Regions from separate parts of the Streptomyces sp. NPDC085596 genome, predicted to be linked through region 2. Evidence: riboswitches for the same ligand, from Rfam matches in the RefSeq annotation. Region 2 holds a riboswitch; each other region holds the start of a gene.
The links. A riboswitch is a leader RNA that binds a small molecule or an ion and turns the genes downstream of it on or off. The one in region 2 is predicted to bind cyclic di-AMP.

Region 1: it holds a riboswitch for cyclic di-AMP, as region 2 does, so the genes downstream of both, ACIGA3_RS09425 (M23 family metallopeptidase) here and ACIGA3_RS29780 (transglycosylase family protein) in region 2, are expected to answer to the same signal.
Region 3: it holds a riboswitch for cyclic di-AMP, as region 2 does, so the genes downstream of both, ACIGA3_RS25995 (transglycosylase SLT domain-containing protein) here and ACIGA3_RS29780 (transglycosylase family protein) in region 2, are expected to answer to the same signal.
Region 4: it holds a riboswitch for cyclic di-AMP, as region 2 does, so the genes downstream of both, ACIGA3_RS18685 (M23 family metallopeptidase) here and ACIGA3_RS29780 (transglycosylase family protein) in region 2, are expected to answer to the same signal.

Annotation. Positions count from the first base shown of each region.
Region 1 is NZ_JBITTC010000002.1:861,042-868,667, reverse strand. It holds gene ACIGA3_RS09440 (DNA topoisomerase (ATP-hydrolyzing) subunit A) at 1-2,283, opposite strand, end outside; gene ACIGA3_RS09435 (M16 family metallopeptidase) at 2,596-3,990, shown strand; gene ACIGA3_RS09430 (M16 family metallopeptidase) at 3,987-5,375, shown strand; cyclic di-AMP (ydaO/yuaA leader) riboswitch at 5,607-5,760, shown strand; gene ACIGA3_RS09425 (M23 family metallopeptidase) at 5,773-6,516, shown strand; gene ACIGA3_RS09420 (GntR family transcriptional regulator) at 6,707-7,387, shown strand; gene ACIGA3_RS09415 (HPr family phosphocarrier protein) at 7,580-7,626, opposite strand, start outside.
Region 2 is NZ_JBITTC010000013.1:84,444-92,069, forward strand. It holds gene eno (phosphopyruvate hydratase) at 1-1,202, opposite strand, end outside; gene ACIGA3_RS29780 (transglycosylase family protein) at 1,550-2,260, opposite strand; cyclic di-AMP (ydaO/yuaA leader) riboswitch at 2,265-2,443, opposite strand; gene ACIGA3_RS29785 (transglycosylase family protein) at 2,625-3,659, opposite strand; gene ACIGA3_RS29790 (cytochrome P450) at 3,783-5,150, opposite strand; gene ACIGA3_RS29795 (nucleoside triphosphate pyrophosphohydrolase) at 5,258-6,253, opposite strand; gene ACIGA3_RS29800 (SurA N-terminal domain-containing protein) at 6,395-7,033, opposite strand; gene ACIGA3_RS29805 (hypothetical protein) at 7,185-7,626, opposite strand, start outside.
Region 3 is NZ_JBITTC010000010.1:92,374-99,999, reverse strand. It holds gene ACIGA3_RS26015 (ABC transporter permease) at 1-406, opposite strand, end outside; gene ACIGA3_RS26010 (ABC transporter ATP-binding protein) at 393-1,355, opposite strand; gene ACIGA3_RS26005 (outer membrane lipoprotein carrier protein LolA) at 1,393-2,595, opposite strand; gene ACIGA3_RS26000 (polyprenyl synthetase family protein) at 2,828-3,838, opposite strand; cyclic di-AMP (ydaO/yuaA leader) riboswitch at 4,388-4,621, shown strand; gene ACIGA3_RS25995 (transglycosylase SLT domain-containing protein) at 4,625-5,107, shown strand; gene ACIGA3_RS25990 (HAD family hydrolase) at 5,180-5,989, opposite strand; gene ACIGA3_RS25985 (FAD-dependent oxidoreductase) at 6,055-7,257, opposite strand; gene ACIGA3_RS25980 (ATP-grasp domain-containing protein) at 7,301-7,626, opposite strand, start outside.
Region 4 is NZ_JBITTC010000005.1:556,581-564,206, reverse strand. It holds gene ACIGA3_RS18710 (MFS transporter) at 1-507, shown strand, start outside; gene lhgO (L-2-hydroxyglutarate oxidase) at 578-1,795, shown strand; gene trmB (tRNA (guanosine(46)-N7)-methyltransferase TrmB) at 1,870-2,703, shown strand; gene ACIGA3_RS18695 (PrsW family intramembrane metalloprotease) at 2,761-4,047, shown strand; gene ACIGA3_RS18690 (aldo/keto reductase) at 4,137-5,084, opposite strand; gene ACIGA3_RS18685 (M23 family metallopeptidase) at 5,162-6,199, opposite strand; cyclic di-AMP (ydaO/yuaA leader) riboswitch at 6,207-6,375, opposite strand; tRNA gene ACIGA3_RS18680 (tRNA-Met) at 6,636-6,709, opposite strand; gene ACIGA3_RS18675 (dihydrofolate reductase family protein) at 6,775-7,626, opposite strand, start outside.

The sequences.
Region 1 (7,626 bases), on a different contig from region 2:
GCGCTGGCAGCGCACGCCGCCCGTGGCCCGGCCCTTGCGCGGGAACTGGTCGAACGGGGTCAGCTTGGCCGTCGTCTGCACCGAGTCGTCCAGCGTGCCCCGCGAGCCCGCCACCGTGAACACCACCGCGTCGACGGCCGGATCGACCGCCGTGAACGAGATCACCTTCGCGCCCTCGGTGAGCTTGATGCCCGCCACACCGCCCGCCGGACGGCCCTGCTGGCGCACCTGGCCCGCCTGATAGCGCAGGAGTTGGGCGTCGTCGGTGATGAACACCAGGTCCTCCTCGCCGGTGCGCAGCTCCACCGCGCCGACGATCCGGTCACCCTCTCTGAGGGTGATGACCTCCAACTCGTCCTTGTTGGAAGGGTAGTCGGGCAACACGCGCTTGACCACGCCCTGCGCGGTGCCGATCGCCAGGCCGGGCGAGGACTCGTCCAGCGTGGTCAGACCGACCACGGTCTCGTCGTCCTCCAGGGACACGAACTCCGCGAGCGGCGCCCCTCCGGAGAGGTTCGGCGCGGTCGCCGTGTCCGGCAGATGGGGCAGGTCGACCACATTGATCCGCAACAGGCGTCCGCTCGACGTCACCGCGCCGATCTCACCGCGCGCGGTCGCCGGGACCGAGGAGACGATCACGTCGTGCTTGGCACGCCCGCCGTCCTGCGGGACGGGCTCGGCGCCGGTCGTACGGGCCAGCAGGGCGGTCGAGGACAGCAGTACCCGGCACGGGTCGTCGGCCACCTGGAGCGGCACCGCGGCCACCTGGGAGGCCGCCGACTCCAGCAGGACCGTACGCCGGTCGGAGCCGAACTTCTTGGCCACATCGGCCAGTTCGCCGGAGACCAGCTTGCGCAGCTCCGCGTCCGAATCCAGGATGCGGGTCAGCTCCTCGATCTCCTGGTTGAGCCGGTCCTTCTCCGCCTCCAGCTCGATCCGGTCGTACTTGGTGAGGCGGCGCAGCGGCGTGTCGAGGATGTACTGCGTCTGGATGTCGCTCAGGCCGTAGCGCTCCATCAGGCGTTCCTTGGCCTGCGCGGAGTTCTCGCTGGACCGGATCACCCGGATGACCTCGTCGATGTCGACCAACGCGGTCAGCAGGCCCTCGACCAGGTGCAGCCGGTCGCGGCGCTTGGTCCGGCGGAACTCGCTGCGCCGCCGCACGACCTCGAAGCGGTGGTCGAGATAGACCTCCAGCAGCTCCTTCAGGCCCAGCGTGAGCGGCTGGCCGTCCACCAGGGCCACGTTGTTGATGCCGAAGGACTCCTCCATGGGGGTCAGCTTGTAGAGCTGCTCCAGGATGGCCTCCGGCACGAAGCCGTTCTTGATCTCGATGACCAGGCGCAGGCCGTGCTCGCGGTCGGTGAGGTCCTTGACGTCCGCGATGCCCTGGATCTTCTTGGCGTTGACCAGGTCCTTGATCTTGGCGATGACCTTCTCCGGGCCGACCGCGAAGGGCAGTTCGGTGACGACCAGCCCCTTGCGGCGGGCGGTCACCGCCTCGATGGCGACCGTCGCGCGCATCTTGAAGGAGCCCCGGCCGTTCGCGTACGCGTCCCGGATGCCGTCCAGGCCGACGATCCGGCCGCCGGTGGGCAGGTCGGGGCCCGGGACGTGCCGCATCAGGGCGTCCAGGTCCGCGTTCGGGTGCCTGATCAGGTGGCGGGCGGCCGCGATGACCTCGCGCAGGTTGTGCGGCGGCATGTTCGTCGCCATGCCGACCGCGATGCCGGAGGAGCCGTTGACCAGCAGGTTCGGGAAGGCGGCGGGGAGCGCGACCGGCTCCTGCTCCTGACCGTCGTAGTTCGGCGCGAAGTCGACCGTGTCCTCGTCGATCGACTCGGTCATCAGGCTCGCCGCCGCGGCCATCCGGCACTCGGTGTACCGCATGGCGGCCGGCGGGTCGTCGTTGCCCAGCGAGCCGAAGTTGCCGTGGCCGTCGACCAGCGGGACGCGCATCGAGAAGGGCTGCGCCATGCGCACCAGCGCGTCGTAGATCGACGCGTCGCCGTGCGGGTGGAGCTTGCCCATGACCTCGCCGACCACGCGCGCGCACTTCACGTAGGCGCGCTCGGGCCGCAGGCCCATCTCGTTCATCTGGTAGACGATGCGGCGGTGCACCGGCTTCAGTCCGTCACGGGCGTCCGGCAGGGCGCGCGAGTAGATGACCGAGTACGCGTATTCGAGGTAGGAGCCACGCATCTCGTCCACGACGTCGATGTCGAGGATCTTCTCCTCGTACGCGTCGTCGGGCGGCGGGGTCTTCGTGCTGCGGCGGGCCATCGCTGCCGGCTCCTTGCTGAAGGCGTGGGACGGATCGGACGCGGACCATTGTGGACCGGGGCACTGACAACGAGGGCCGCGACCCGGTCCGTACGGGTCCGCTCCCGGTGCTCGGCGGTCCCGCGTTCCACCGCCGTACGCCGGCCGGGGACCGCGCTCGCCATGAGCACGCCTGACGCAGGCTAGTCGATCCGCTGTGGGCGTACGTCGGGCGGGAACTCCGCCGGGCCCTCGCACGCTTTGCATACAGTGGCAGGAACGGCAGGAAAACCGCGGTTTCTTTCGACCGCCACCGCTTGCGAAGGGACGTACATGCCCATGGGTCACACGACCACAGCCCAGGCAGGCTCCGGGGGCCTGACAGCGACCGAGCACCGCCTGGCCAACGGTCTGCGCGTGGTGCTCTCCGAGGACCACCTGACCCCGGTGGCCGCGGTCTGCCTCTGGTACGACGTCGGCTCCCGCCACGAGGTCGCGGGCCGCACCGGCCTCGCGCACCTCTTCGAGCACCTGATGTTCCAGGGCTCGGGCCAGGTCAAGGGCAACGGCCACTTCGAGCTGGTCCAGGGCGCCGGCGGCTCGCTCAACGGCACCACCAGCTTCGAACGCACCAACTACTTCGAGACGATGCCCACCCATCAGCTCGAACTCGCCCTGTGGCTCGAGGCCGACCGCATGGGCTCCCTGCTGGCCGCGCTGGACGACGAGTCGATGGAGAACCAGCGCGACGTCGTCAAGAACGAGCGCCGCCAGCGCTACGACAACGTCCCCTACGGCACCGCCTTCGAGAAGCTGACCGCCCTGGTCTACCCCGAGGGCCACCCCTACCACCACACGCCGATCGGCTCCATGGCCGACCTGGACGCGGCCACGCTGGAGGACGCCCGCGCGTTCTTCCGCACCTACTACGCGCCCAACAACGCGGTGCTCTCCGTGGTCGGCGACATCGACCCCGAGCAGACGCTGGCCTGGATCGAGAAGTACTTCGGCTCCATCCCCGGTCACGACGGCAAGCCCGCCCCGCGCGACGGCGCCCTGCCCGAGGTCATCGGGGACGAGCTGCGCGAGGTCGTCGTCGAGGAGGTCCCGGCGCGCGCCCTGATGGCCGCCTACCGGCTCCCGGAGGACGGCACGCGCGCGTCCGACGCGGCCGACCTCGCCCTCACCGTCCTCGGCGGCGGCGAGTCCTCCCGCCTCTACAACCGCCTGGTGCGCCGCGACCGCACCGCCGTCGCCGCCGGGTTCGGGCTGCTCCGCCTGGCCGGAGCGCCCTCGCTGGGCTGGCTGGACGTGAAGACCTCCGGCGACGTCGAGGTGCCGGTCATCGAGACCGCCATCGACGAGGAGCTGGCCCGCTTCGCGGAGGAGGGCCCGACCCCGGAGGAAATGGAGCGCGCCCAGGCCCAGTTGGAGCGCGAATGGCTGGACCGGCTCGGCACGGTCGCGGGCCGCGCCGACGAACTGTGCCGGTACGCCGTCCTGTTCGGCGACCCGCAGCTCGCCCTCAACGCCGTACAGCGCGTCCTGGAGGTGACCCCGGAGGAGGTCCGCGAGGTCGCCAAGGCCCGCCTGCGCCCGGACAACCGCGCCGTGCTCGTCTACGAGCCGAAGTCCCCGGAGGCGGTCGAGGACACCGACCTGCCCGACGACCCGGAGCACGAAGCCACCGTAGAGGCCGGCAACGACGACGAGGAGACGGCCAAGTGACCGAGCTCGCCCCCATGGAGTTCCACCCCCAGCCGCAGGCCGGCGAGGCCAGGCCGTGGGCGTTCCCGGCCCCCGAGCGAGGCACGCTGGACAACGGCCTGACCGTGCTGCGCTGCCATCGCCCCGGCCAGCAGGTCGTCGCCGTCGAGGTACTGCTCGACGCCCCCCTGGACGCCGAACCGGCCGGTCTCGACGGCGTCGCCACCATCATGGCGCGAGCCTTCTCCGAGGGCACCGACAAGGACTCCGCCGAGGAGTTCGCCGCCGAACTGGAGCGCGCCGGCGCCACCCTGGACGCGCACGCCGACCACCCCGGGGTCCGGCTCAGCCTGGAGGTGCCCGCCTCCCGCCTGGAGAAGGGCCTCAATCTGCTCGCGGACGCCCTGCGCGCCCCCGCCTTCGCGGAGAGCGAGATCGAGCGCCTGGTCCGCAACCGCCTGGACGAGATCCCGCACGAGCTGGCCAGCCCGGCCCGGCGCGCCGCCAAGGAGCTGTCCAAGGAGCTGTTCCCGGCCTCCGCGCGCATGTCCCGGCCGCGCCAGGGCACCGAGGAGACCGTCGAGAAGATCGACGCGGGCGCCGTCCGCGCCTTCTACGACCGCCATGTGCGCCCCGCCACCGCCACCGCGGTGGTCGTGGGCGACCTCGACGGCATCGACCTCGACGCGCTGCTCGCCGACACCCTGGGCGCCTGGACGGGTACGCCCGGCCAGGCCCGCCCCGTGCCGCCGGTGACCGCCGACGACACCGGCCGCGTGGTCATCGTGGACCGGCCCGGCGCCGTGCAGACCCAGCTGCTCATCGGCCGGATCGGCTCCGACCGGCACGACCGCGTGTGGCCCGCCCAGGTGCTCGGCACGTACTGCCTCGGCGGCACCCTCACCTCCCGCCTGGACCGCGTCCTGCGCGAGGAGAAGGGCTACACCTACGGCGTGCGCTCCTTCGGCCAGGTGCTGCGCTCCGCCCCGGACGGCACCGGCGCCTCGATGCTCGCCATCAGCGGCTCCGTGGACACCCCGAACACGGGCCCCGCGCTCGCGGACCTGTGGACGGTGCTGCACACCCTGGCCGCCGAGGGCCTGACCGACGCCGAGCGGGACGTGGCCGTGCAGAACCTCGTCGGCGTGGCCCCGCTGAAGTACGAGACGGCCGCCGCCGTCGCCGGCACCCTCGCGGACCAGGTCGAGCAGCATCTGCCGGACGACTTCCAGGCTGAGCTGTACCGCACGCTCGCCGCCACCGGCACCGTGGAGGCCACGGCCGCCGTGGTGAACGCCTTCCCGGCCGACCGGCTGGTCACGGTCCTGGTCGGCGACGCCGCCCAGATCAAGGAGCCCGTCGAGGCGCTCGGCATCGGCGAGGTCAAGGTGGTCTCGGCCGAGTAGCCGAGCAGGCACACGCGAGTGGGCCCTGATGGCACATGAGTCGTCAGGGCCCACACGTGTGTTCGAGAGTGTGCTCGAACACCGGCCCCCAAATGTCCGGATTGGGGCAGAGGTTCCCCCTCGGGCGTGTGGGATGCGCTACAAAAGTCGGGACTCGTTTGAAGATCCGCTCCCGTCCCCTTTAGCTTCTTCCGGGCTGTTCGTCAGGCAGTGCGCCGCGTCCGCGGCACCGGACAGTCATCGCCGAGTCCCCCGTAGGGGGAGCCGGGGACCCACCGCAGTCCCTGGGGTGAATCGGGCGCCCGCGCGGATGCGAGGGCGGCCGTAGGAGACCTTCCTGCTCCGAACCCGTCAGCTAACCCGGTAGGCGAGAGGGAAGGAAAGGACCAGCCAGCTCATGGCGTTCATGTGCGCCGCCGGGAAGCACCGCAAGCCCGGCCGGGTCAAGCGCACCACCGCAACTGCGGCCGGTGTCGCGGCCCTCGCCACCGGTGTCGTCGGCACCCTCGCGGCCTCCCCGGCACTCGCCGCGGACAACTCCGTCGAGAACACCGGCCTCACCCCCGTCATCACCGTCAGCGACACCCTCGCCGACGAGATCGCCGCGCAGGCCACCGCCCAGAAGGCGGCCGCCGAGCGCAAGGCCGCCGAGGAGGCCGCGGAGCGCGCCGCCGCCGAGCGGGCCCGCGAGGCCAAGGAGCGCGCCGCCCGCAAGGCCGAGCGCGAGCGCCTCAACTCCTTCGTCATGCCGGTCACCGGCTCCTATGTCTCCACCGCCTACAAGTCCGGCGGCACCCTGTGGTCGTCCGGTTCGCACACCGGTATCGACTTCCACGCCGCCAGCGGCACCGCGGTCCACGCGGCCGGCGCCGGGACCGTGGTCTCCACCGGCTGGGGCGGGGCGTACGGCAACGAGATCGTGATCAGGATGGCCGACGGCATGTACACCCAGTACGGCCACCTGTCGTCCATCGGCGTCGGCGTGGGCCAGCGGGTCGTCCCCGGCCAGCAGATCGCCCTGTCCGGCGCCACCGGCAACGTCACCGGCCCGCATCTGCACTTCGAGGCCCGTACCGGCCCCGAGTACGGGTCCGACATCGACCCCGTCGCCTACCTCCGCAAGCACGGCGTGAACGTCTGACCCCGATCTTTTCGAAAGCCCCGGCCCACCAGGCCGGGGCTTTCGCCGTTTCCGGAGCTCTTTCCCCGGCCGCTGTCCAAAAAATAGCCATGGATTCCGGTCCGCCATCGGAAATCGCCGCGCATTGCCATAGAGTCACGGAACAGACGCGGTCATCGGCGTTTCGCGGGGATTAAGGCGGAGGTGGGTCATGCGTATTCCGGCGCACACGGTGTGCACGGCGATCCGGGACGACATCGTCGCCGGGGTCCACGAGCGCGGCGGCCGGCTCACCGAAGAGGTCCTCGCCCGTCGCTACGGAGTCTCCCGTGTCCCCGTCCGCGAGGCGCTGCGAACCCTGGAGGCCGAGGGCTTCGTCGTGACCCGGCGGCACGCGGGCGCCTGCGTGGCCGAGCCCACCGAGCAGGAGGCCGCCGACCTGCTGGAGATGCGTCTGCTGCTGGAGCCGCTCGGTGCCGCGCGGGCCGCCCAGCGGCGCACCGAGGCCCATCTGAAGGTGCTGCGCGGCCTGGTCAGACTGGGGCAGGAGCGGGCGCGGCTCGGCAACAGCGACGACCTGCGCGCGCTGGACGGCTGGTTCCACGAGACGCTCGCCCAGGCGTGCGGCAGCCATGCGCTGACCTCGGCGCTCACCCAGCTCCGCCACAAGATCGCCTGGATGTACACAGTGGACGGGCCGGCGAGCCTCCCGGAGACCTGGGCGGAGCACGGCGCGATCGTGGACGCGGTGGCGCGCGGCGACGGCGAGCGCGCGCGGGCGGTCACGGCGCTGCACACCGAGCGCGCGACGCTCGCGCACCGGCTGCGGACCGCCGCCGACCGTGTCCGGCACACGCAACACGCTGTAAACACAGCGGGACTCCGGAATTAACACGGGCGCTGTATACAAAGAGGGATATTCGCGTACCGGGCAATTGTGCTGCCCTTTTCCGGCGTGCCGCCAATTGCCGACGGCGCGCTTTTCGTGGTGCCTGAATTCCCTGCACCGAAAGCGCCAAAAGTGCGGAAAACGCAGAAGCCGCGCCGCCCGCAAAGGGGTGACGCGGCTTCCGCCGAGGATCGGTCAGACCGTCTCGGGCAGCTCGTCCAGGCCCTCGGCGACCAGCTTGG
Region 2 (7,626 bases):
TGGTTGTACTTGGCGACGCGCTCGGAGCGGGCCGGGGCACCGGTCTTGATCTGGCCGCAGTTGGTGGCGACGGCCAGGTCGGCGATGGTGACGTCCTCGGTCTCGCCGGAGCGGTGGGACATCATGCACTTGTAGCCGTTGCGCTGGGCCATCTCGACGGCGTCCAGGGTCTCGGTCAGCGAGCCGATCTGGTTGACCTTGACCAGCAGGGAGTTGGCGATGCCCTCCTCGATGCCGCGGGCGAGGCGCTCGGGGTTGGTGACGAACAGGTCGTCGCCGACGATCTGGACCTTGTCGCCGATGCGGTCGGTCAGGACCTTCCAGCCGGCCCAGTCGTCCTCGAACAGCGGGTCCTCGATGGAGACCAGCGGGTAGGCCGCCACCAGCTCCTCGTAGTACTCCGTCATCTCGGCGGCGGAGCGCTCCTTGCCCTCGAAGAGGTACTTGCCGTCCTTGTAGAACTCGGAGGCGGCGACGTCGAGCGCGAGGGCGATCTGCTCGCCGGGGGTGTAGCCGGCTTCCTTGATGGCCTCGAGGATGAGGTCGAGGGCCTCACGGTTGGAGCCGAGGTTCGGGGCGAAGCCGCCCTCGTCGCCGAGGCCGGTGGCGAGGCCCTTGTTCTTCAGGACCTTCTTGAGGGTGTGGTAGACCTCGGCGCCCCAGCGGACGGCCTCGGAGAAGGACTCCGCGCCGATCGGAGCGATCATGAACTCCTGGATGTCCACGTTGGAGTCGGCGTGCGAGCCGCCGTTCAGGATGTTCATCATCGGCACCGGCAGCAGGTGCGCGTTGGGGCCGCCCAGGTAGCGGAAGAGCGGCAGGTCGCTGGCCTCGGAGGCGGCGTGGGCGACGGCGAGGGAGACGCCGAGGATGGCGTTGGCGCCGAGCGAGCCCTTGTTGTCGGTGGCGTCCAGGTCGAACATGGCCTGGTCGATCAGGCGCTGCTCGGTGGCGTCGTAGCCGACCAGCTCCGGGCCGATCTGCTCGATGACGGCGAGGACGGCCTTCTCGACACCCTTGCCCTGGTAGCGGTTCGGGTCACCGTCACGCAGCTCGATGGCCTCGAAGGCACCGGTGGAGGCGCCGGACGGGACGGCGGCACGGCCCGTGCTGCCGTCGTCGAGGCCGACCTCGACCTCGACCGTGGGGTTGCCTCGGGAGTCCAGGATTTCCCGAGCTACGACGACGTCGATGGACGGCACGAGCATCTCCTTCGTGGATGTGACGCAATGAGTGCGCGGCGGATGCCGGATGGCATGCCTTGCGCCTAGAGCCTAACCGTCCCAGGGGTGCCGGCCATCGACCGACCGCCCTGTGAACGGGGTGGTGCAGGGAGACCGTACCCATTGTTCACGCCCGGAACAAAGGGTCCGGGCAAACGGTCCGGGCAAAGGGTCCGGGCAAAGGGTTCTGGGCGATGGGACCCGCCGGGGGAACGCGCACCGCCCCGGCGCGCGGGGGGAACGCGTACCGGGGCGGGGGTCCGTCAGGGGACCGGGAGCTCACGGGGCCGGACGGGTCGGGGGCCGGTCCCGTGAGCGGGTCGCGGTTACTTCAGGTGCAGCATCTGGCCGGGGTAGATGAGGTCGGCCTTCTTCACGATGTCCTTGTTCAGGTCGAACAGCTTCTTCCAGCCGCCCTTGACACCGTGCTTCGTGGCGATGGAGCTGAGCGTGTCGCCCTTGACGACCTTGTACTCGCCGTCGCCCTTCTCGACCTTCTCACCGGTCGGGGTGGTGACGGTCTTGCTCGCGGCCGGGCGCTCGGTGGAGCGGGAAGCGGTCTGCTCGTCGGCGGCGCGGTCGGAGGTGACGGCCGCGGCCTTGTCCTCCGTCTTGCTCTCCGTGGCGGGAGCCGGGCTCGCCGGGGCGGCGGAGCCGCTGTACGGCGTGCTGGACAGGCCCGTGCCGCAGACCGGCCAGGCGCCCTTGCCCTGGGCGGAGAGCACCTTCTCGGCGACGGTGATCTGCTGCTCCTTGCCCGCCTTGTCGGCGGTGGCGGCGTACTGCGTGCCGCCGTACGCGGCCCAGGTGGAGGCGGAGAACTGCAGACCGCCGTAGTACCCGTTGCCGGTGTTGATGGACCAGTTGCCGCCCGACTCGCACTGGGCGACGGCGTCCCACTCGGAGCCGGTGGCGGCGGAGGCACTGCCCGACGCCATCACCGGGCCCGCGACGGCCGCGCCGGCGACACCGGCGAGCGCGAGGACACGGACGGTCTTGGACGGGCGACGGTGCTTGCCCTTGCTGGAGAACAGCATGGATCGATCCCCTCACCGACGCCTGCGAGGTGAGCTGTCGGGTTCGGGCCGGTTGAGTTGCCCGGCCACCCCTCCCTCGTACTCCCGGAAGGCGTGGCTTCACCCCAAGCCCCAACCGGCGTCAATCACCGGTTCGGGCACTTACCTTGGGTCCCCCGCTCCTGCCTACGGCGCTTGACGCGACGGTTGTCCCCGAGGGCCGCTGGCAGGATTCGGCGTTGCGGCCACGGGTGCTCGTGGTGACGAGCGGTCCCGACCGTAGACACGCGTCGCGGCGAAATTCAAAGACGATCAGGGCTTCTGAGAGTCATCCCACACTTTCGCCAAATGGGACATATAAGAGGATAGTGGGTGTCAGATTCCGCTATTCGGCGTCCGTTTCGCCCGGCACTTTCAGGGTCTGACCGGGGTCGACATGGTTCGGGTCGGAGCCGATGGCCTGCTTGTTCGCGGAGTAGAGCGCCTCCCACCCGCCGTCCACGTCAAGGGAGTCGGCGATGGAGCCGAGCGTGTCACCGTCACGGACGGTGTAGGTGGTCGGGGAGGCGGTGGCATGGCGGCCCGTTCCGGCCGCGTGCTGACCGCCCGTCACGCTCTCCTCGGCGCTGCCCCCGCGGTGACGGCCACCGCCACCGAGGTCACCGGTGTCGACCAGGCTCCAGGAGCCGCCGGCCTCCCACGAGTCGTCCGACTCCTTGGCCGCGGGGGCACTGGAGGCCGAACCGCCACCCTTGTACCCACCGCCGGAGGCCGCGGGCGCCGAGGCGCCGGAGCGGGAGGTGTCGGTGTCCTTGCCGGAGTGGCCGGAACCGGCCTTCTCCTCGGCGCTCGCGGACGGCTTGCCGGTCTCCTTGGCGGAGGAGTCGGACGAGGGGGACGAATTCCCCAGTCCGGACGAGTCGGAATCATCGGACGAAGCGCCCGCGTCGGGGGTCTCGTCCGCCTTGTCGGTACCGCCGCCGGAGCCGTCCTGGTCCGCGGACGGGGACTCGCTCACGCCCGTGTCGACGTCCACCGAGCCGGAGTTGGAGGTCAGTCCGGCGAGCAGGGCGCAGGTGGCCCAGTGGGTGGTGCCCTGCTCGTCGAGGATCTTCTCGGCCACCGAGATCTGCTGCGAACGGCTGGCCTGGTCGGCGCTGGCCGCGTACTGCGTGCCGCCGTACTTGTCCCAGTCGTCCTGGGATATCTGGAGGCCGCCGTAGTAACCGTTGCCGGTGTCGGCGCTCCAGGAGCCACCGCTCTCGCACTCGGCGACCTTGTCCCAGGTGGTGCCGTCGGCCGCGTTCGCGCTCGCCGCCCCGAGGAGCGGGATGGCGATGGCGGACGTGGTCACGCCGGCCGCGACGAGGAGCGCCGGAGCCTGGCGGGGTCGACGGTGCCTACCGTTCCCGGAGAGCATGCGGTTGCCTTTCGTGCGACAGCAGTACGGCGTGGCAAGTGGTGCTCGGCGCCACACTGATGGGTGAACGTATCGGCAGACGATCGCTTGTCACAAGTTCATGCCGCACAGATCACGTGAAGATCACATAGTTGAACGTCCGTCATGTGCGCTTTCACGACTGGGACCGACCGGTGTGAACTCCACCGGCAGTGTGCGCAGTCCACGCATGATGAGCCCGCCGCGCCAGCGCAGTTCGGCCGGATCGGCCGCCAGGCGCAGGTCCGGGAGCCGGGTGAGCAGGGTGGCCAGCGCGGTCTGGCCCTCCAGCCGGGCGAGCGGGGCGCCCAGGCAGTAGTGGATGCCGTGCCCGTACCCCAGGTGCTGGTTGTCGCGGCGGCCGAGGTCCAGCAGGTCCGGGTCGGCGAACCGCTCCGGGTCGCGGTCCGCCGCCGCGAGGACCACCAGCACCGGGTCCCCGGCCGCGATGTCCTGGCCGCCGATGGTGAGCGGCCCGGTTGCGTAACGCCAGGTCGCCAGCTCCACCGGGCCGTCGTAGCGCAGCAGTTCCTCCACCCCGGTCTGGAGCAGTCCGGTCTCCCCGGCGGCCAGCGAGAGCTGGAGCCGCCTGCGCTCCCCGGGGTGGGTGAGCAGGGCGTAGGTGCCGTTGCCGATGAGGTTGACGGTGGTCTCGAAGCCGGCGAAGAGCAGGATGAAGGCCATGGCGGCGGCCTCGTTCTCGGTGAGGTGCTCGCCGTGGTCGGAGGCCCGGATGAGCGCCGAGATCAGGTCCTCGCCGGGCTCGGGTTCGGCGGGGAGTGCCTGGCGCTTGCGGTGGATGAGGTCCGCGAGATAGCCGCGCATCTTCTTCACCGAACGCGCCACCCCGCCCCTGGGCCCGCCGCCGTGCCGGATCATCATGCCCGCCCAGTCCCGGAAGTCGTCCTGGTCCTCGCGCGGGACGCCGAGCAGGTCGCAGATGGCGTAGATGGGGAGCGGGAAGGCGAACTCGTGGATGAGGTCGGCCGAGCCCTTCTCGGCGAACCGGTCGATGAGGTCGTCCGTCAGCTCCTGCACCCTGTCCGCGAACTCGGCGACCCGGCGCGGGGTGAACGCCTTGCTGACCAGGCGGCGCAGCCGGGTGTGGTCCGGCGGGTCGATGTTCAGCAGGTGGGTCATCAGGTCGGCCTTGCGCTCACCGGGGATGCCGGTCTTGCCCTTGGCGTGCGCGGTCTCGGCGTGATGTGCCGGGTTCTTGCTGAGCCGCTGGTCGGCCAGGGCCTGCTTGGCATCCGCGTACCGGGTGACCAGCCACGCGTCCACCCCGCTGGGCAGCTTGGTCCAGCGCACGGGAGCGTGCTCCCGGAGCCAGGCGTAGGCGGGGTAGGGGTCGGCGGCGAACTCCCAGGTGAAGAGCTCCGGGGCGGTGTCCTCGGCGGAGGCTCCGGCGGGGGCTCCGGCCGGGTCTTCGGGGGTGGGGTCGTCAGGGGTGGGCTGGTGCGGCTGGGTCACCTCTCGACGGTATCCGGAGGGCGGGGGCGGGGTGCGGGTCGGCTCCTCTCTATTGGGGTCCCGGGCCCCTGCCGGTCTATTGGGGTCCCGGGCCCTGCCGGCCTGGGCTACTCGGTGTCGTCGTCCGGGGCGGGCACGCCCTCGGCTGTGCGTATCGCGTCCCGGTAGGTGCGGGCGGCCGCTCTCAGGGCCGCTTCCGGGTCGACGCCCGCTTCCTCGGCGCGGGCGGCCAGGTCCAGCAGCTCGTACCCGATGCCGTCGCCCTGGGGCAGGGGGACGTCCAGGCCGGCGGTGCGGACGCGGGAGGCCAGCTTGGCGGCGAGGGCGAGGCCGGGCTGGCCGAGGGGGACGCCTTCCGTCACCGAGGTGCGCTGCTTCTCCTCGGCCTTGGTGCGCAGCCAGTGCGCCTTGACGTCCTCGGGTGTCTCGGCCTCCTCCTCGCCGAAGACATGCGGGTGACGGTGGATCAGCTTGGTGACGATGCCCCCGGCCACGTCGTCGATGGAGAAGGGCGCGTCCGGGTCCTCCTCGGCGATGCGGGAGTGGAAGACGACCTGGAGCAGCACATCGCCCAGCTCCTCCCGCAGCTCCTCCCGGTCGCCGGCCTCGATCGCCTCGACCAGTTCGTACGCCTCCTCGATGCCGTACTTGGCGAGGCCCTCGTGGGTCTGCCGGGAGGACCAGGGGCATTCGGCGCGGATGCGGTCCATGACCTGGACGAGGTCGAGGAGGCGGGCGCCGGGCAGGTCGTAGGAGGCGGGGAGCAGCTCCAGCTCCGGCATCTGCACCCGGCCCGATCCGGCGAGCCGGGCGAGGCCGTCGGTGAGAGCGGGCTCCCCTTCGCCGGTGGCGACGACGACCACGGTCCGGTCGCCCGCGCAGGCGTCGACCAGCTCCTCGGCGGTGGGGGACGCCTCCGACACCGCTATGCCGGCCTCGCGCAGATACGGCACCTGCGGATGGGCGCCGTCCGCGCACAGCACGGCGTCGGCGGTGCGCAGCGCCTGCCAGGCGGGCCAGGACAGCAGGCCGGGGGCGACGCGGTGGCTGGTGGTGAGCAGGACGATGCGGCCAGGGGCGGTTTCGGGGCTGATTGCGTTCACGATCCGAACGTAACCCAGGACGCGAAATGACGGGTCGAGTTATCCACAGGGACGGGAGAGTCCTGTGATCGTATGACCGACACGTCGCGCGGGGCCGGGAACCAGCAGGTCACACGGCCCGCGCCGGGCGTACCGCGTCCGTCAGGCGCTCTGGGCCGCCGAGGCGTCCCGCAGCCAGGGCGTACGGGCGTCGACCCGGCTGCTCTTGGCCACGTCCCAGGCGCCGTAGCGCGGGTTCACATCGATGTGGAGTTCCTTCGACGCCTTGGACAGGGCGTCCCAGAACGGGGGCTGGCTGGTGTCGGTGCCCAGCTTGGTGGCGAGCTTCTGCGCCTCGATCTGGAGCCCGAGGTTGTCGTCGAGACGCTCGGGTGCGATGCCGTACTTCTGGAGCCAGGCGGACTGGAGCTGCTTGGTGCCGCCGGCCTGCTTCTCCAGGTCGGTGCGCATCCGCTGGACCTCCTTGCGGGTGACCGTGACGCCCTGGTCCCGCGCGGCGCGGTGCAGCACCTGGTCGAGGACCATGTTGTGCAGGGTGTCGCGGGTGAGGCTGCCGGTGGAGGCCAGGACCTGCTGGTACTGGGCCTGGTCGGACACCTCCGCCCGCTGCGCCGCCCGCACCTCGTTCACCCGGCCTTCCAGCTGCGACACGGTGATGCGCGAGCCGCCGACGACAGCCGCCGCGCCGGGATGCGCGTCGTTGCCGCAGGCGGTCAGGAGCGGGGCCGCGGCGGCGATCGCGGCGGTGAGGGCTAGCGCGGTGCGACGGCGGCGGAGCAAGGGGAACCTCCTGAGGAGATTGTGCGACGGTGCACAAAGTCTTGCGGTGATCGATGTTAGGCAGCCGTACTGCTCCGGCCAACCCATTGGACCAACGATTCACCACGAGTTCGGGCACCGCCGCCGGTGTTTCCCGTGTCACGCGGGCCCGCTAGCTCTTCGCGTCGACCGCCCGCTCGACGGCGCCCGCCACGTCGGCCCGCAGGCCCTCGCCGGTGCGGACGACCGACACGTTGTCCCCGGAGCGCCCGCCGCCGACCAGCACGAAGCTGGTCTTGCCGTACTTCGGCGCCGCTTCTGCCGCGACGGAGACCTCGGGTCCGCCGACCGCCACGACGACCTCGCAGGAACCCTGGAGCATGCTGTTGAGGAACGGCCGCGCGTTGCCGACGCTCTGCTCCCCCATAACCTGCTGGTAGTTGACCCGCGCGTGCGTCTTGAGGGAGGCGTCCTGCATGCCCTGCCAGACGGCCGCGGCGGGGGTGCCGGCCGCGATGCCGTCCTTGCCGGTGAGCAGGCAGGCGTCGATCTCGGTGTAGTGCCGCGCACGGGTGTCGGGGATGGGCGGCCGGTCGTCGCCCCCGAAGAGGAAC
Region 3 (7,626 bases), on a different contig from region 2:
TCGCGTACTTGGTCAGCAGCAGCCGGGTACGGCCCGCCGGGGCGACCAGCAGATAGCGCAGCGTGCCCGCGCCCGCCTCGCCCGCGACGGCGTCACCGGCGATCACACCGACCACCAGCGGCAGGAAGAACGGCAGAGTCGCCGCGAGCGCGGTGAAGACCAGGAACAGGCCGTTGTTGGTGATCTGCGCGATGAACGCCGGACCGCCGCCGCCCCGGTCCGCGTCCCCGCCGCCGCCCGTCTCGATCCGCACCGCGATCCCGATCAGCACCGGTACCGCCGCGAGCACCGCGAGCAGCACCAGGGTGCGCCAGCGGCGCAGGGTGGTGACCAGCTCGCTGCGCAGCAGCCCGAAGGTCCACAGCGGCCGGGGCACGGCGGGGTACGTCGGCTCAGCCCGCGACATCGAAGCCCTCTCCGGTCAGTGCCACGAACGCGTCCTCCAGCGAGGCCCGTTCCAGCGTGAATCCCCGTACCCGCACGCCCGCCGCGACCAGGGCCGCGTTCACCTCGGCGAGGTCGCGGGCGGGCGGTTCGCCGGTGACCGTCTCGCCGGTCACGGTGAGGTCGGTGACGCCTTGTTCCTTGAGCACACGGGCCGCGTCGGCCGGGTCCGGGGTGGTCACGGCGAGCCGGCCGCGCGCCCCGGCGGACAGGTCGGCCACCGCGCCCTGGATCACGAGCCGGCCGCGGGTCATCACCGCCGCGTGGGTACAGACCTGCTCGATCTCGTCGAGGAGGTGGGAGGAGAGGAAGACGGTGGTGCCGTCGGCGGCCAGTTCGCGGACCAGGCCGCGGATCTCGCGCATGCCCTGCGGGTCGAGACCGTTGGTGGGCTCGTCCAGCACGAGCAGGCGGCGCGGCCGGAGCAGGGCGGCGGCGAGCCCGAGGCGCTGCTTCATGCCGAGGGAGTACGCCTTCGCCCTCTTGCCTCCGGCCGCGGCGAGCCCGACCCGCTCCAGCGCGGCGGCGACGCGGGCGCGCCGGGTGCGGGGGTCGGCGGCCGGGTCGGCGGCGTCGTAGCGCAGCAGGTTGTCCCGGCCGGAGAGGAAACCGTAGAGCGCGGGGCCCTCGATGAGGGCGCCGACCTCGGGCAGTACGGCGCGGGTGGCGCCCGGCATGGGGCGGCCCAGGACGTGCGCGGTGCCCGAGGTCGGGTCGATCAGGCCCATCAGCATGCGGATGGTGGTGGTCTTGCCGGAGCCGTTGGGGCCGAGGAAGCCGAAGACGCTGCCCGCCGGGACGGTCAGGTCCAGACCGTCCACGGCGAGCTGGCCGCCCCGGAACCGCTTGGTGAGGCCGCGCGTGGCGATGACCGGCGCGGCCTCGTGTCCGGCGGCGGACGGTGGCTCCATCGGTTCCCCTCGTGTCTCGGGCGGCTCCGGCGGGCGGTCACTTGTCCGCGTCGGCCGCCTTCACCAGGGCGTCCTTGGTGACCGCGCCCGCGTACACCGTGCCGTCGTCGGTGATCAGGGCGTTGACCAGGCGGGTGGAGAAGACGGTGCCCTTGCCGAAGTCGCCGGAGACCTGGTCGCCGAGCGAGCCGAGGAAGCCGCCCATCGCGCCCTCCTGGGAGCTGGTGGGCCCGCCCTTGGCGCCGGTGTCGAACTTGGCGATGGTGGTCCAGCCCTCGCCGATGGTGTCGGCGCCGCTCAGACCGCCCGGCGCGAACTCCTCGCCGAAGCCCGGAGCGTGCTCCCGCCGGCCGTCCTCGCCCGGCTTCTCCTCGGTCACCTTCGCGCCCTTGGGCGGGCGGAAGTCGAAGGTGGAGGCGGGCGGCGCGGCGAAGGAGACCTTGGTGAAGCCCGCGTCGAGGACGGGGGCGCCGCCGCTCTTCGGGGCGAGGGTGAACTTCAGCGGCAGACCGGTCTTGGCGTCGACGCCGATGGTGACGGCGCGGACGGTGGAGCCGGCCTGCTTGGGCTTGATGACCAGCTGGTAGGCGTCGCGGCCGGCGATCCGGGTGGTGCCGTCGACGGTGACCGAGGTGGTGTCGTCGACCGACTTCAGGGCCTCTTCGGCGAAGTCGTCGGGCGTGGCGGACGGCTGGTGCTCGCGCTTGTCGCCCTTCTCGCCGGAGTGCTGGGCGGTGGTGTGGAAGACCTCGTTGCTCGCGCTGTCGTAGCCCCACACGTCCTTGCTGTTGTGGATGAGGCTGTACTCGGCGTCGCGCTGCAGCAGCGAGACCTTCTGCCGCTCGGGGCCGTCGGCGGCCACACGCAGGGTGTGGGTGCCGGAGGTCAGTTCGGTGAGCTTGGTCCGCGGGTCGGCGGAGGAGCCGTCGCCCTCCTGGCCGGAGCCCAGGCTGTCCTGGAGGCCGCCGAGGTCGGGCAGGCCGAGGTCGGTGCTGACCTTGACGGTGCCGGACATCCGCTGGACGTCGGACTTGGCGATCTTCTCGATGAGCTGCTGGGCGCTGATCTTCGGCAGGTCCGGGTCGCCGGAGGCGGCGAGTGCCGGGACCAGCCCGATGGTGGCCGCCGCGACACCCACCACCGCGACGGGCACGACGTACCGGGCGGCCTTGCGGCGTCCGGAACGCGGGTCCTCGTCGGGGCCGGTGCCGGTCGCGTGGTCGGATTCGTACGGTGCCATGTGTGCCTTACCTCCGTCGTCGGCGGCGGCTGCGCTCGCTGTGGTCCACCTGAGCCGCCATTCTCACCCGAATCGGTGAGGAGTGGTGGTTTCCCTGGTTCCCATCAGACCAAATCGGCAGTCCTGGGGCGTCAGCCCACGGAGCCAACTCGGCGTACACCTGCGGTATGACGTACGGGCCGGGCGCCCGCGCCGACCCGTAGGGGTCGGGTGAGGCGCCCGCCCCTCCCGGTCATCCGGCCCGGTGCACCACGGCGTCGCACAGCTCGATCAGCGCCGCCTTGGCGGTGCACTCCTTCAGCGGGGCGAGCGCGGCGCGGGCCTCCTCCGCGTACCGCACCGCGTCGCGGCGGGCCTGCTCCAGCGCGGGGTGCGCGCGGAGCGCGGCCAGTGCCTCGGCGAGCCGGGCGTCGTCGGTGAGGTCGGAGTCCAGCAGCTCGCACAGCGCGAGGTCACCGGGCTCGCCGAGCCGGGCGGCGCGCTCGCGCAGCCGCAGCACGGGCAGCGTGGGGACGCCCTCGCGCAGGTCGGTGCCGGGGGTCTTGCCGGACTCGTCGGAGTCGGAGGCGATGTCCAGCACGTCGTCGGCGAGCTGGAAGGCGACGCCGAGCCGCTCGCCGTACTGGGTGAGCACGTCGACGACGCTCTCGTCGGCGCCGGACATCATGGCGCCGAACCGGCAGGACACGGCGACCAGGGAGCCGGTCTTGCCGGAAAGCACGTCGAGGTAGTGCTCGACGGGGTCGCGGCCGTCCTGGGGACCCGCGGTCTCCAGTATCTGGCCGGTGACGAGGCGCTCGAAGGCGAGGGCCTGTACGCGGACGGCCTCGGGGCCGAGATCGGCGAGTATCTGCGTGGCGCGGGCGAAGAGGAAGTCACCGGTGAGCACCGCGACGGAGTTGCCCCAGCGGGTGTTGGCGCTGTCCACGCCGCGCCGCACGGCCGCCTCGTCCATGACGTCGTCGTGGTAGAGCGTGGCCAGGTGGGTCAGCTCGACGACGACGGCGGAGGGCACGATGCGCGGGGCGTGCCGGTCGCCGAACTGGGCCGCCAGCAGCACGAGCAGCGGACGGAACCGCTTGCCGCCGGCCCGCACCAGGTGCTGGGCGGACCCGGTGATGAAGGGGACCTCGCTCTTGGTGGCCTCTAGCAGGCCCGCCTCGACAGCCGCCAGTCCGGCCTGGACATCGGCTTCCAGTGCCTGGTCCCGCACGCTCAGCCCGAACGGCCCGACGACGGTCACGAGGTATCTCCTGTCTGCTGGTGTCTGCTGGCGACTTCACGGCTTGTCGATAGGTCGCTGCCATCAGTCAAGTCAGCGTATCCGGTCCTCTTTGGATCACCGATCGCACCCACCGGTCCAGCTCACGAGGTATCGGTTTTCGTCCGGCATGTCCTGGATGAGTGGACAAGGGCCGATATGGAGGGAGTCGGTCGGACGATCCGGCACTCCGGGGGGCATGCCGATCCAACGAACGGGAGCGTCCCAGAGGTTCCGCCCCAGGGGGACCGACACTCCCTAATACCCACAGACGGCCCAAATGCACATAATCCCCCATGTCTGATTTTGCGTATTTTGCGATTCCGTGAGTTGGCTCACGCGGGCCACCCCCTCGCGCCTACCCCCGCAAACCCTCCTCTCACCCCCTTCTTACCGTGCCCGGTACGGAAGTTGAGGATTGGCGACCGCAAAGGATCAAGTAGGCCATTTGGGACAGATCAAGGTCAACTAGTACTTCGGGTGAATCCGGTACTTGTTCCGGACATGTGCGGTCGCATACGTTCCCGCCCTGTCAGGCGAACGCCGAATCCTGCCGCGCCTGGCACACCCATTCACGAACTCATTCGTACGGCAGGAGCGGGGGACCCAGGTAAGCCGCCGGACCGGTCGACACATGTCGCGCCGGAACGGCTCGGGGTGAAGCCATGACGTCCCCGGTGTCCGACGGGCACCGGGGACGACGCGGCCGGGCACCTCCCCGCCCGAACCCGACAGCTCACCTCGCAGGCGACGGAGAGGAACTTCGACATGTCTGCTGTTGCTCAGCCGCGCCGTGCCCGCACCAAGCGCATCGTCCGCACGCTCGCCGTCACCGGTACCGGTGCCGCGCTGTTCGCGCTCCCCCTCATCGGCGCCACCAGCGCCTCCGCCGCCCCGGCCGCCAAGCCCGCCGCCGCCTCCACCGTGTACCCGAACAACCTCGACGGCTGGATCCGCCAGTCCCTGGCGATCATGGCCGAGAAGGGCATCCCGGGCACCTACAACGGCATCCACCGCAACGTGATGCGGGAGTCCTCGGGCAACCCGCTGGCCATCAACAACTGGGACATCAACGCCATCAACGGCACCCCGTCCAAGGGCCTGCTCCAGGTGATCGACCCCACCTTCAGCACCTACCACGTGGCCGGCACCTCCTTCGACCCGTACAACCCGGTCGCCAACATCACCGCCGCCTGCAACTACGCGGCCCACCGCTACGGCTCGATCGACAACGTCAACGGCCCGTACTAGAGGGACCGGCCGTACGGCCTCCGCACCGCGCCCCCGTCGCACGCCTCGCGCGTACGGCGGGGGCCGTCGGCGTCACAGGGCGAAGAGGCGCTCCAGGACGACGGCCACCCCGTCGTCCTCGTTGGAGAGGGTGACCTCGTCGGCCACCGCCTTCAGTTCCGGGTGGGCGCCGGCCATCGCGACACCGTGGGCCGCCCACTGGAACATCGGGATGTCGTTCGGCATGTCGCCGAAGGCGACCGTGTCCCGGCGGGCGAGGCCCAGGTGCTCGGCGGCCAGCGCGAGACCGGTCGCCTTGGTGATCCCGCACGGCTGCAGCTCGACCGTGCCGGGGCCCGACATGGTGACCGTGGCCAGCGAGCCGACGACCGAGCGGGCCGTGGCCGCCAGCTCGTCGTCGGACAGGCCGGGGTGGCGCAGCAGCACCTTGCTGATCGGTTCGCACCACAGCTCCTCGCGCCGCTCCACCCGTACGGCGGGCAGGGTCGGGTGCGGCATCCGGTAGCCGGGCTCGATCAGGGTGAGCCCGTCCACGCCGTCCTGGTCGACGGCCGCGTGGACCTGGCCCACCTCGGCCTCGATCTTGCCGAGGGCGGTCTCGGCCAGCTCCCGGTCCAGCCGGACCGACCACAGCAGGGTGCCGGTGGCGGCGTCGTAGACCTGGGCGCCCTGCGCGCACACCGCGAGCCCCGTGCCGCCGAGCGCGGCCAGCAGGGGGCGTACGCGGGGCGCGGGGCGGCCCGTCACCACGAGGTGCCGGGCTCCGGCGCGTGCCGCCCCCGCGAGCGCGGTGAGCGACCTGGCGGAGACCGTGTCGTCGCCGCGCAGCAGCGTCCCGTCCAGGTCGGTGGCGATGAGTGAGCGAGTGGAGGGTGCGGCCATGATCAGAGAATACGGACCGCGGCTCCCCCCGACTCACCACGCGCGCACCGGAGTTGACGCGTCGGTCAGCTCCGCGCGCCGTGTGCCGCCGCCAGGTGCTTCGCCAGGCGCGGGGAGGCGAATTCCGTGCCGCACACGAAGCGCATCACCGGGCCGTACGACGCGGCCGCCGGCAGGCCGGTGAAGTACAGGCCGGGCAGCGAGGAGACATAGCCGGGGCCGAGGCGGGGAGCGCCCCTGGTGGCCGCGAGGCCGGTGCGCAGGCCGGGGCCCAGGAAGTCCAGCGCGGCCAGGTCGACCCGGTAGCCGGTGGCCGCGATGACGTGGTCGGCGGTGAGCCGGTCGGTGCGGCCGCCGTGGGTGCGCACGGTGAGCACCGACGCGCCGTCCACCGCCTCGACGGACTTGACCCGCGCCACCTCCCGCACCCGCACCCGGCCCTCGAAGCGGTCGCGCAGCCACCAGGCGCCGAGCGGGCCGAGGACCCGGCGGACCAGCTGGTGCCGGGTGGCCTCGGGCAGGAAGCGGTAGGGCTGGGCGTAGTAGCTGAGCGCCCACAGCGACCAGGCGCGGCCGAACGGCGACTCGGGCCGGAACCTGGGCTGCTCCCAGGGCGGCGCGCCGAAGGCGACCTTCCCCCGGCCGCGCGAGACGACCCGTACCTTCGCGCCCGCCTCGGCGGCGAGGGCGGCCGTCTCCAGCGCGGACTGTCCGGCGCCGACGACGATCAGCTCCTTGCCCGCGAACCGGCCGAGGTCGTGATGGTGGGAGCTGTGCGAGACCAGTGCGGGCCCGCCGAGCGCCGCCCCGGCCAGCTCGGCGGGCAGGTGGGCGAAGCCGGAAAGACCGGTGGCGACCACGACGGCGCGGGCGGCGAACTGCTCCCCCGAGTCGAGCTTCAGCTCGAACCCGCCGGGCCGCGCACGCTCCACGGACACCACCCGGACCTGCTCAAGATCCGGCACCAGCCGCTGCTGGAACCACTCCCCGTAGGCGATGAAGGTCTCCGCCGGGATGATGTCCTCGTCGGTGACCAGGCGCCGGACGCCCGCCGCGTCGCAGTAGTCGGCGAGGGTGTGGCCGGGCTGGGGGCAGTCGAGGCTGGAGGCGGCCGGAGTGGATTTCAGGAGCATGCCCTCGGGCATGTGGTCGCGCCAGCTGACCATGGGGTCGCCGAAGACGCGTACGGGGATGCCGCGCGCCCGCAGATGGGCGGCGGTGGACAGGCCGTACGGCCCGGCCCCGATGACTGCAACCGGTCGGATCACGAAGTCCCTCCCAGGACGCGGTGCGCCACGTGCGTGGCCTTGCCTACTTCGTGGAGTGCGGGGTGCCGCCGCCCCGGCGGTTGGTCCGCCAGAGCTGGTAGAGGTGCTTCGCGCCGGGGCGGACGAAGCGGGCGAGCATCGTGAGGAACGGCATCGGGTCGTCGCCCGCGAGCCAGGCCAGCTCGGTCCCGCTGGCCCGCGCCGGGGCGTTCGGCGTGGTGTAGCCGCTGCGCCGGTAGGCGAGCAGCGCGGGCAGGTCGATGTTCTCCACGACGAACCGCCGCCCGGCCTGCTGCTCGCCCTCGGGGACGGCCCGGCCGGTGAGGTTCAGGTGCAGGGCCCGTACGACGTCCACGCCCGACTCGCTCT
Region 4 (7,626 bases), on a different contig from region 2:
GCCACCGCGCGCACGATGAGCTTCTTCCGGCTGGTCGAGGCGAGGGCGCACGCGCGCGCGGGTGACGCGCACGCGGCCGGCGCCGCCCTGAAGTCGTCCGAGGGCTGGCTGGAGCGGTCCAGGGAGGGCGACAGCGACCCCTCCTGGCTCGGCTTCTACGGCTACGACCGCTTCGCCGCCGACGCCGCCGAGTGCTACCGCGATCTCAAGGCACCCCGCCAGGTGCGCCGCTTCACCGAGCAGGCGCTGTCCCAGCCGACCGAGGAGTTCGTGCGCTCGCACGGGCTGCGCCTGGTGGTCTCGGCGGTGGCCGAGCTGGAGTCGGGCAACCTGGACGCGGCCTGCGAGCAGGGCGTACGGGCGGTCGAGGTGGCCGGCCGCATCTCCTCCGCGCGCACCACCGAGTACGTCAAGGACCTCCTGCACCGGCTGGAGCCCTATGGGGACGAGCCCCGGGTGGTGGAGCTGCGCGAGCGGGCCCGCCCGCTGCTGATGGCTCCGGCCTAGAAGGCACGAGGCTGCTGCCGCGCGGTTTGAAGGCGTTGTCAGTGGCGCAGTGCACTATCGAGGTCGGGAGGTGGTGCAGGTGCGGGCGGACGCGTACGACTGCGATGTGCTGGTGGTCGGTGGCGGCATCGTCGGGCTGTCGACGGCGTACGCCCTCACGCGCGCCGCGCCCGGCACGCGGGTCACCGTGCTGGAGAAGGAGCCCGGCCCGGCCCGCCACCAGACGGGCCGCAACAGCGGAGTGGTCCACAGCGGCATCTACTACCGGCCGGGCTCGCTCAAGGCCCGGTACGCGGTGCGCGGGGCCGCCGAGATGATCAAGTTCTGCGCGGAGTACGGCATCGACCACTCCGTCACCGGCAAGCTGATCGTCGCCACCGACCGCGCCGAGCTGCCCCGGCTGCACGCCCTGGTGCAGCGCGGCCGGGAGAACGGCATCCCGGTCCGCGAGCTGGGCGGCGCCCAGATCGCCGAGTACGAGCCGGAGGTGCGCGGCCTGGCCGCGATCCACGTCGGCACGACCGGCGTCTGCGACTTCACGGCCGTCGCCCGCCAGCTGGCCCGCGCCTCCGGCGCCGAGATCCGGTACGGCTCGCGGGTCGTCCGGGTGGAAAGGCGCCCCGAGCGGGGCGTGGCGGTGCTGACCTCGGCCGGCCAGGTGGTCCGCGCCCGCGTCCTGGTGAACTGCGCGGGGCTGTACTGCGACGAGCTGGCCCTCCTCACCGGCGACGAGCCGGGCGTGCGGATCGTGCCGTTCCGGGGTGAGTACTACGAGCTGGCCCGGCCGGAGCTGGTGCGCGGCCTGGTCTATCCGGTGCCCGACCCGGCGTTCCCCTTCCTCGGCGTCCATCTGACCAAGGGCCTCGACGGGGGCGTGCACGTCGGCCCCAACGCGGTCCCGGCGCTGGCCCGCGAGGGGTACGGCTGGGGCGTGGTCCGCCCGCGCGAGCTGGCGGGCACGGCGAGCTGGCCCGGCGCGTGGGCCCTGGCCCGCAGGCACTGGCGGTACGGCGCGGGCGAGCTGCGCCGGTCGGTGTCCAAGGCGGCGTTCCTGGACGCGGTGCGCCGTCTGGTGCCCGGTGTGGAGGAGCGGGACCTGGTGCGGGCGCCGGCCGGGGTGCGGGCGCAGGCGGTGACGCGGGACGGGACGCTGGTCGACGACTTCCTCATCCGCGAGGGCCCGCGCGCGGTGCACGTGCTGAACGCGCCGTCCCCGGCGGCCACGGCGTCCCTCCCGATCGGCCGGGAGGTGAGCCGCCGCACGCTGGACATGCTGGGGGCGCTGTGAGGGGCCCCGTGACCGACCGCACCCCCGCCGCCGACAGGGGCCCGCTCCTCGGAGCGCCTAAAATCGGAGCCACTGTGTCTGACTCCGTGAACACCCCCGAAGCCACCGCCGAAGCCGCGCCGCCTACCTCGGCGCCCGGACCGTCCGCCCGGACCTCCCGGAGCAAGGGCGAGCCCCGGTTCCCGGACGGTCCTCGGCCCGACCCGGCCGGATCGCACTTCGAGCGGCGCATCCGCAGCTTCCAGCCCCGGCGCAGCCGGGTCACCACCGGTCAGGCCGACGCGCTGGCCCGGCTGTGGGCCCAGTGGGGGCTGGACATCGACGGGCAGCGGGTCATCGACCTCGCGGAGCTGTTCGGCAACGCGAACCCGGTCGTGCTGGAGATCGGCTTCGGCATGGGCGAGGCCACCGCGCAGATGGCGGCGGCCGCCCCGGACACCAACATCCTCGCCGTCGACGTGCACACCCCCGGCCAGGGCAATCTGCTGAACCTCGCCGAGCAGGGCGGCCTGTCCAACGTCCGCGTCGGCAACGGCGACGCGATCATCCTGCTGCGGGAGATGCTCACCCCCGACTCCCTCGACGGGCTCCGCGTCTACTTCCCCGACCCCTGGCCGAAGAAGCGGCACCACAAGCGGCGGCTGATCCAGCCCGAGTTCCTGAGCCTGGCTGCGACCCGGCTGGCGCCCGGCGCGATCGTGCACTGCGCGACGGACTGGGAGCCGTACGCCGAGCAGATGCTGGAGGTGCTCGACGCGCATCCGGACTTCGAGAACACCCGCGCGGACGGCGGCTTCGCACCGCGCCCCGGGTTCCGGCCGCTGACCCGGTTCGAGGGCCAGGGGCTGGACAAGGGGCATGTGGTGAACGACCTGCTGTTCCGCCGCGTACCGCACGCGAACCCGTAGCTCCGCGGGCCGTAAAGCCCGAGGCCGTCCGGCCCGGTCACCGTTAGGGTCGATGCTGTGGCCATCAGTTCCGCGTACCCGCCCCACACCGACGGCCCCCGGCCGCCCTGGTGGCGGCGGGAGTGGGTGCGTCACGGGGCGCTGATCGCGCTGCTGGCGCTGTCCGGGCTGGTGATCCTGGCGCTGGTGCGCCGGCAGACCGGTACGGAGGGCTTCCTCGTCGGGCTGGGGCTGGCCGTGGTGCCGGTGCCCTGGCTGGTAGCCGCGTTCCGCTGGCTGGACCGGGTACGGCCCGGGCCCTGGCGGAACCTGGTGTTCGCGTTCGCGTGGGGCGCCTGCGCGGCGGCGCTGATCGCCATCGTCGCCAACAGCTTCGCCACCCACTGGATCGCCACCGCCACCGCGGACCCGTCGGGCGCCGACACGCTCGCCGCGACGGTGATAGCGCCGGTGGTGGAGGAGTCCGCGAAGGCGGCCGCCGTACTGCTGGTGTTCGTGTTCCGCAGACGGGACTTCACCGGGCTGGTCGGCGGCGCCGCGATAGCCGGGGTGACCGCGACCGGGTTCGCGTTCACCGAGAACATCCTCTATCTGGGCAACGCCTTCGGCACCGACCAGTCCATCGGCACCTCGGGCATCGTCTCCGTGACGGCCGCGACGTTCTTCGTACGCGGGGTGATGTCGCCGTTCGCGCATCCCCTGTTCACCGTGCTCACCGGCATCGGCTTCGGCCTGGCCGCGCTGCCCGGCCGACGCCGGCGGCCGGTGCTGCGGGTGCTCTTCCCGGTGGGCGGGCTGCTCCTCGCCATGGGCATGCACGCCCTGTGGAACGGCTCGGCCGCCTTCGGCCAGTTCGGCTTCCTCGTCGTCTACGGCGGTTTCATGGCCCCCGCCTTCGGCCTGCTGGCCTGGCTGCTGATCCGGTCCCGGCAGCGCGAACTGCGCGTGGCCCGCGAGGAACTGCCCGTCTACGTCTACGCCGGGTGGCTCGGCCCCGCCGAACCCTTCGCCCTCGGCTCGCTGCGCGCCCGCCGCCTGGCCCGCGACCACGCCCGCCGCTGCTTCGGCGGACGCCCGGCCGCGCGCGCCGTGGTCCGCTACGAGAGCGACGCCACCGAACTGGCCCTCCTGCGCCACCGCGCCCGCGCCGGCCGCGTCGGCACCGAGTTCGCCGCACGGGAACGCGAACTGCTGGCCGCGCTGTGGCAGCGCCGGCACTCCTCCCGCCCGGCCCTGGAGTACGCGGCCCGCGTCACGGCCCCGCCGCCGTCCCCGGTCCCGTACTGGCAGCGGTACGGCCACCCGGCCCCGCCGTACGCGGGCTACAACCCGTACCGCACGTAGGGAGTCGGGGACGGTAGCGCTTCAGGGGCGGGGGCCGGTAAGGCATCCCGGCGGCGAGTGCCCACCCGAGGGGCGCACCCCGTCCAGCCTCAGGCCGACGCCTCCGTCAACCGGTCCAGCTCCGCCTGAGTCAGCGTCAGCTCGGCCACGTCCACGAGGGCCGGGAGCTGGTCGACCGTGCGGGCCGAGGCGATGGGGGCGGCGACCGTGGGCTGGGCGGCGAGCCAGGCGAGGGCGACGGTGGCGACGGCGGTGTCGTGGGCGGCGGCGACCTCGTCCAGCGCCGCCAGGACCTTCTGGCCGCGCTCGGAGTCGAGGTGCTTGGCGGCCGAGCCGGCGCGGGCGCTGTCGACCGTCGTACCGGGCCGGTACTTGCCGGTGAGGAAGCCGGAGGCGAGCGCGAAGTACGGGACGGCCGACAGGCCCTCGCGGGCGGCGACGTCCTGGAGCGGGCCCTCGTAGGTGTCGCGGGAGACCAGGTTGTAGTGGGGCTGGAGGGCGACATAGCGGGCCAGGCCCGCACGGTCGGAGAAGTCCAGGGACTCCTTCAGCCGCTCGGCGCTGATGTTGGAGGCGCCGATGTAGCGGACCTTGCCCGCCCGCACCAGCTCGTCCAGCGCGCCGATGATCTCCTCGACCGGCACCTCGGGCTGGTCGAAGTGGGTGTAGTAGAGGTCGATGTGGTCGGTGCCCAGGCGGCGCAGGGAGGCGTCGGCGGCGGCCTTGATGTTGGCGGCGCCCAGGCCCTTGTAGTCGGGGTGCTGGCTGACCTTGGTGGCGATGACGACCCGGTCGCGGGCACCGCGCGCCCGCATCCACTCACCGATGAGCGTCTCGGACTCGCCGCCCTTGTTGCCCTCGACCCAGGCCGAGTAGGCGTCGGCGGTGTCGATGAAGTTGCCGCCCGCGGCGAGGTAGGCGTCGAGGACGGCGAAGGACGTGTCCCGGTCGGCGGTCCAGCCGAAGACGTTGCCGCCGAGGGCGAGCGGGAAGACCTCGAGGGAGGAGGAGCCGAGTTTGCGCAGAGAAGCAGTCATGTCTCTTCTCAACGATCACTCGGGTCCCGCCCATTCCGGTTCCGGGCAAGGACCCGGTCAAACTCCGGCCGGGTACCTCAGGGGGTGAGGCCCTTGCCGCGCAGCCAGGCGCCGGGGTCGATGCCGGTGGGCTGGCCGCCGGGGTGGACCTCCAGGTGGAGGTGCGCGCCGGTGACGTTGCCGGTGGCGCCGACGCGGCCGATGACCTCGCCGGTGGAGACCTTCTGACCGGTGCTGACGTTGATCGAGGACTGGTGGCAGAACCAGAGCTCGGTGCCGTCGTCGAGGGTGAGGATCGTGCGGTAGCCGTACGCCCCGGCCCAGCCGGCCTCGGTGATCGTGCCGCTGTGGATCGCCTTGATCAGCGTGCCGGTGGGCGCGGCGAAGTCGAGACCGGTGTGGTACCCGGAGGACCACAGCGCCCCGGCCTGCCCGAAGGTCGAGGTGATCGTGTACGAGGAGGTCGGCAGCGTGTACTGCTTGGCCAGCGTGGCCAGGCGGGCCGCCTCGGCCTTCTGCTCGGCGTCGGCCTCCGCCTTCTCCTTGGCCTCGGCGGCCTTCGTGGCGGCTTCCTTCGCGGCCTTGGCGGCGGCGTCGGCGGCCTGCTGGTCGGCCTTGGCGACGGCGGCGGCGGTGGCGCGGCTGTCGGCCTTGCTCTGCTGCCGCTCGGCCTGGGCCATGATCCGGCTGCGCAGCGCCTCGCCCGCGTCGGAGGCGGAGTCGTCACTGGCGGCGGTGGCCGTGGCGGTGGCGACGCCGGTGAGGGAGGCGGCGGGCGCGTCCGTGTGGTGCCCGTCGATCAGGGAGTCCACGGAGGGCAGGTCGGGCAGGGCGATGGACACGGGCGGCTTGCCGGTGTTGGCGCTGGCCATGCCGCCCGCGCCGACGGCGGCGATGACGCCGACGCCGAGGACGGTGGAGCTGCGGGCGAGTCCGCCGCCGCGCTGCTTGGCCACCCGGTGGCGGCCGCGTACGGCAGGACCGAGGGAAACGGACTCCTCGGTGGGGTTCCACTCCTCCCACGCGCCGTCTTCGGCACGGGGGGCGCCGTAGGCGAAGGGTTCACTCGCGTCCGGCGCGAACGGGGCTTGTGGGGCAGGCCGGTTGGACGCCACGCGGGCGCACTCCTCTCCTCCTCCGCCTACCGGGTTAGCTGACGGGTTCGGAGCAGGAAGGTCTCCTACGCGCGTAAACCCGGCGTGCTCCGAGAGCGGTGCACGGCGGATCGGGCGCGATTCACCCCAAGTTGGTGGGTCCCCGGTTCCCTCGCGGGATTCGGCGTGTGCGCACGGCGCCGTCTCTGCTGACGGCTGTAACGACCGCGCTGCGTTATCGAACGTTAATAGACACGCGCACTGGATTCCAAGCCCGTTCGGCTTGATCGTTTGACGTTCTGGAGGGGTGCGTACCGGTCAGGAACGGCGTGAACAGGGCGAGTTGACCACGCTTCAGGAGTCACAGGAGTTTTGCTGGTGACTCAAAAACGCCATCCGCCCCGGAAAACACTCAGGGCCGGAATCCGTTTTACTGGATTCCGGCCCTGAGTTTCAGTAGCGGGGACAGGATTTGAACCTGCGACCTCTGGGTTATGAGCCCAGCGAGCTACCGAGCTGCTCCACCCCGCGTCGTTGTGTCTCAAGCATACGTCATCCGCGGGGTCCGACGCACACACGCTGCCGTGACGTGGGCCTCAGTGCGGAAGGTGAGCGTTCGGCAGCTGTGCGAGAGCGGCGTACTCGGGCACCGTCACCACCTCCACGCCCCCGGCGCCGAGCACTCCGGCGCCGTCGGCCGCGGTGACGAAGGTGTCCGGCTCACGCCAGGCGGTGACCACCCGGCGCACCCCGGCCGCCAGGATCAGCCCGGCGCAGGGGACGGGCCGGGAGGCGCGGTGGGCGCAGGGCTCCAGGCTGCTGTAGACGGTGGCGCCGGGCAGGCGCGGGTCGGCCGGGTCCAGCTTGGCGAGCGCGGCCTCCTCGGCGTGGACCACCGGGTCGCCGTCCTCGCGGGAGTGTCCGCGCGCCAGCTCGGTGCCGTCCGCCGCGACGATGACCGCGCCCACGCTGAAGGCCGTGTCCGAGGGCGGGCAGAGCGCTGCCAGCTCACAGGCGGTGCGCAGCCAGTGCCGGTCGGCGGCGGTGTCCAGCGGACCGGTGCCGGGGGCGGTGGGCTCGTACCGCATCAGGACGACGTCCTCGATCCGGCGACTGCCGGTCAGCCGCAGCCGGCCGCCCTGGTAGGCGCCGGGGCCGAAGAGGCGGGGGGCGGCCGGGTCGCCGACGAAGAGCGGGGCGAGGACCAGTTGGAGTTCGTCGGCGAGGCCCTGCTGGAGGAGCTGGGTGTGCACGGTGCCGCCGCCCTCGACCATCAGCCGCCGCACTCCGCGCACGTCGTGCAGATGCGCCAGCAGCGCCCGCCAGTCGAGGCCGGTGCCGAGCGGGACCACGTCGGCGGTGTCCCCGAGGAGGCCCGCGGCCCGCTTCGCCCCCGCGTCGGTCGTGTAGACGAGCTTCTCCCCGCCGAAGTGCCAGAAATTGGCACT